DNA from 2 places in the Kitasatospora sp. NPDC023120 genome. Region 1 is predicted to be linked to the other one. Evidence: riboswitches for the same ligand, from Rfam matches in the RefSeq annotation. Region 1 holds a riboswitch; the other holds the start of a gene.
What was found. A riboswitch is a leader RNA that binds a small molecule or an ion and turns the genes downstream of it on or off. The one in region 1 is predicted to bind S-adenosylmethionine.
Positions count from the first base shown of each region.

Region 2: linked by a shared signal. The riboswitch ahead of ACZ3TI_RS06820 (aminotransferase class V-fold PLP-dependent enzyme) and the one ahead of thrC (threonine synthase) in region 1 are both predicted to bind S-adenosylmethionine.

Region 1 covers NZ_JBVHHY010000053.1:22,333-24,525, reverse strand. The annotation lists gene ACZ3TI_RS39230 (glucosyl-3-phosphoglycerate synthase) at 1-850, opposite strand, end outside; SAM riboswitch class I at 999-1,133, shown strand; gene thrC (threonine synthase) at 1,150-2,193, shown strand, end outside.
Region 2 covers NZ_JBVHHY010000003.1:413,828-416,020, reverse strand. The annotation lists gene ACZ3TI_RS06820 (aminotransferase class V-fold PLP-dependent enzyme) at 1-1,099, opposite strand, end outside; SAM riboswitch class IV at 1,152-1,270, opposite strand; gene trpD (anthranilate phosphoribosyltransferase) at 1,379-2,193, opposite strand, start outside.

The DNA of each region.
Region 1 (2,193 bases):
GGGCGCGGTCGAGGCGTTCGAGGGCGGTGCGGTAGATGGTGGCGGCCATCCGGCCGAGGGCCTGGCTGTCCTGGTGGCGGTGGTGCCGGACGCCGACATCCACCTGGGCCAGGGCGTCCAGGCCGACCAGCTCCAGCGCGTCGACCAGCAGGCCGAGTTCGACGCCGTAGCCGGTGGGGAAGGGCAGCCGTTCGAGCAGTGAGCGGCGGGCCGCGTACTCGCCGCCGAGGGGCTGGACGAAACCGGCGAGTTCCGGCCAGTGGAGGTTGAGGAGGGGACGGGCGACGAGTTCGGTGACGCGCCCGCCGCCGGCCGGGACGACGGCGCCGCTGTCCGTCTCCAGGGGGCGGTCGTACATGGCCTTGACCAGTTGGATGGACTCGTCGGTCAGGAGCGGGCCGATGATCCCGGAGACGAGGGCCGGGTCGAACTCGCGCAGGTCGGCGTCGACGAAGCAGACGATGTCGCCGTGGGTGACCAGCAGCGAGCGCCAGAGCACCTCGCCCTTGCCGGGGGCGGCGGGCAGCCGGGGCAGGATGGCGTCGCGGTGCTCGACGCGGGCGCCCGCCTCGGCGGCGACGGCGGCGGTGGCGTCGGTGGAGCCGGAGTCGACCACGACGAGTTCGTCGACGAGCGGGAGGCGTTCCATCAGCTCGCGGCGGACGGTGCGGACGATGTCGCCGACGGTGGCCTCCTCGTCCAGGGCGGGGAGTACGACGCTGACCGTGCTCCCGGTGCGTTCCTTCGCCGCGAGGAGGGTGCGGACCGGCCGGTCGGCCGCGCTCCAGGAGCGGCGGCGCAGCCAGGACGCCGCCTGCGGGAGGAGCTCGGGGATCGGTTCGGCGGGCACGGAAGTCTCCTCGGCGGGGTGGGGTGGGACGGGTCATCTCGCGTGGCGGACGGTCCCGTTGAGTGTTGACGCCTTCGGATACAGTCTTCGTACAGCGGTCGGACCTTCGCACGCCGGGGTCACCGTTGAGCACCACCACAATTTCACAAGCTCATCCAGAGGGACTGAGGGAACGGCCCGTTGACGTCCCGGCAACCTTCTCGCTCGGCTGTCGTCACAGGCCCCGGCGGGACAGGTGCCAATTCCGGCCCGTGACGCGACCGCGCCATGGGGAAGATGAGGAGAGAGGCCTCGCCATCATGGCTATCGACACCGTCGCACCCTCCCCCAGCCTTCGGCCGGGGGGACCCCGACCCGTGGACCTCGGCCCCGCCACCGCCCTGTCCTGTCGGGAGTGCGGCACCCGCTTCCCGCTCGGTCCCAGCTTCGCGTGCCTGGAGTGCTTCGGCCCGCTGGAGATCGCCTACGAGTTCGGCAGCGAGGGCGCGGAGGAGCTGCGCAAGCGGATCGAGGCCGGTCCGGCGTCGATCTGGCGCTACGCGCCGCTGCTGCCGGTGCCGGCGGATGTCGCCTCGAAGCCGAACCTGAACCCCGGCTGGACCCCGCTGGTGAAGGCGGACAACCTGGGGCGGGAGCTCGGGTTCACGGCGCAGCTGCACATCAAGGACGACTCCGGGAACCCGACGCACTCGTTCAAGGACCGCGTGGTGGCCTGCGCGATCGAGGCGGCGCGGGCGTTCGGCTACACGACACTGTCCTGCTCATCCACCGGCAACCTGGCCGGCGCGGTGGGGGCGGCGGCGGCCCGGGCCGGGTTCCGGTCCTGCGTCTTCATCCCGCACGACCTGGAGCAGGGCAAGGTCGTCATGGCCGGGGTGTACGGCGGCGAGCTGGTCGGCATCGAGGGCAACTACGACGACGTGAACCGCTTCTGCTCGGAGCTGATCGGCGACCCGGCCGGGGAGGGCTGGGGCTTCGTCAACGTCAACCTGCGGCCGTACTACGGAGAGGGCTCCAAGACGCTGGCGTACGAGATCTGCGAGCAGCTCGGCTGGCGGCTGCCGGAGCAGATCGTGATCCCGATCGCCTCGGGCTCGCAGCTGACGAAGATCGACAAGGGGCTGCAGGAGCTGATCAAGCTCGGGCTGGTCGAGGACCGGCCGTACAAGGTCTTCGGCGCCCAGGCCGAGGGCTGCTCGCCGGTGTCGGCGGCGTTCAAGGCCGGCCGTGACGTGATCAAGCCGGTCAAGCCGGACACCATCGCCAAGTCGCTGGCGATCGGCAACCCGGCCGACGGCCCGTACGTGCTGGACATCGCCCGCCGGACCGGCGGCGCGGTGGAG
Region 2 (2,193 bases), on a different contig from region 1:
GCACGCCGATGCCGTACTCGGCGGACAGCGCAGCCGAGAAGTGCGAGCTGTTCCAGCCCCGGACGACGAAGGACAGCACGCCCACCCGCGCCGAGCCGGCCCCGAACAGGTTCAGCACCTTGACCTCCGGGATCTCCGCCAGCCCCGCGGTCAGCCGGTCGACCAGCTGCCGCTCCCGGGCCTCCAGCGCGTCGAAACCGGCTTCGCTCAGCGCCCGGCAGGCGGAGGCGATCGCGTACGCGCCGATGACGTTCGGCGAGCCGGCCTCGTGCCGGGCCGGGCCGGTGTGCCACTGCACGGCGACCGAGCCGTCCGTCTCCCTGGCCACCGTCCGGGTCGCCCCGCCGCCGGCCAGGTACGGCTGCGCCGCGTCCAGCCAGTCCGCCCGGCCGGCCAGCACCCCGGCGCCGAACGGCGCGTAGAGCTTGTGGCCGGAGAAGGCGATCCAGTCGACGTCCAGCTCGCGCACCGAGACCCGGTGGTGCGGGGCCAGCTGGGCGGCGTCCAGCACCACCCGGGCGCCGTGCCGGTGCGCGGTCGCGGTCAGCTCGGCGACCGGCCACAGCTCGCCGGTCACATTGGAGGCGCCGGTGACGCAGAGCAGCTTCGGGCCCTCGGGCGCCTCGGCGAGCGCGGCGTCCAGGGCTGCCACCGCCTCGGCCCGCGAACGCGGTGCCCGCAGGTAGGTGACGCCCAGTCCGGCGTGCGCCCACGGCAGCAGCGAGGCGTGGTGCTCGGTCTCGAAGGCGAACACCCGGGTGCCGGCCGGAACGGCGCCGGCCAGCAGGTTGAGCGAGTCGGTGGTGGCCCGGGTGAACACCACCTGGTCGCCCTCGCGCAGGTCGAGGAACTCGGCGACGGTGCGGCGGCTCTGCTCGAAGAGGTCGGTGGACAGCTGCGACAGGTAGCCGGCCCCGCGGTGCACGCTGCCGTAGTACGGCGCGTAGGCGGCGACGTCGTCCCACACCCGCTGCAGCGCCGGCGCGCTGGCCGCGTAGTCGAGCGCCGCGTAGCCGACCTTCTCGCCGCTGGCGAGCGGGACCTGGACGTCGGAGCCCAGCACGGCGAGGGGGGCGCAGATCTCGGTGGAGAGAGACATGAGGATGCACTCCTTCAGGGGTGTAGGGACCCCGGGAGTGTCAGTCGTCGGGCGTCCGCGCTTGCCGCACGGACGGTTTGCCGTGGCGACCCGGTCCTCACCCAGGGCACCCCGCCACGGACGGAGGGTTGCCGGACAGCCAGCTGGGGCTTGACGCTGTCACTCATGACCTGCCGATGACTCTAGGTCGCGCCCGCCGGGTGGTCAAACAGGCATCCACCATCCGGACAGCGCGAAGGGCCTGCGGGAAGCGCTTCCCGCAGGCCCCCAACTACCGCCTCAGCTCCGGCTGGTGGCCCCCGACCAGCGCCGCAGCAGGTCCTGCGCGGCGCCCGAGTCGATGGCCTCCGCGGCCCGCGCCATGCCCGCCGCGAGCTGCTCCGTCAGCGGTGCGTCGCCCAGGTCGAGCGCGACCAGCGCCGCGGCCGTGTTCAGCAGGACGGCGTCCCGCACCGGCCCGTGCTCCCCCGCCAGCATCCGGCGCGCGACCTCCGCGTTGTACGACGGGTCCCCGCCGCGCAGCGCCTCGATGCCGACCAGCTCGATGCCGACGTCCCGCGGGTCGAAGGTGGTCTCGGTGACCGCCCCGTCGCGCACCACCCACACCCGCGAGGTGGTGGTGATGGTCAGTTCGTCCAGCCCGTCGTCGCCGCGGAAGACCAGCGCGGTCGAGCCGCGCCGGGCGAGCACCCCGGCGATCAGCCCGGCGAGCCGGGTGTCGAAGCAGCCGATGGCGTGCGAGGTGACCTTGGCCGGGTTGGTCAGCGGGCCGAGGATGTTGAAGGCGGTCGGCACCCCGAGGTCGCGCCGGGCCGTGGCGGCGTGCCGCATCGAGGGGTGGAACTTCGCCGCGAAGCAGAAGGTGAGCCCGACCTCGTCGGCGACCTCCGCGACCCGCCGGGCGGACAGGTCCAGCGCCACGCCGAGCTTCTCCAGCACGTCCGAGGACCCGCTGGAGGAGGAGGCGGCCCGGTTGCCGTGCTTGACCACCTTGGCACCGGCCGCCGCCGCGACGATCGCCGACATCGTGGAGATGTTGACGGTCTTCGCCCGGTCCCCGCCGGTGCCGACGATGTCCACCGCCGGGCCGGGGA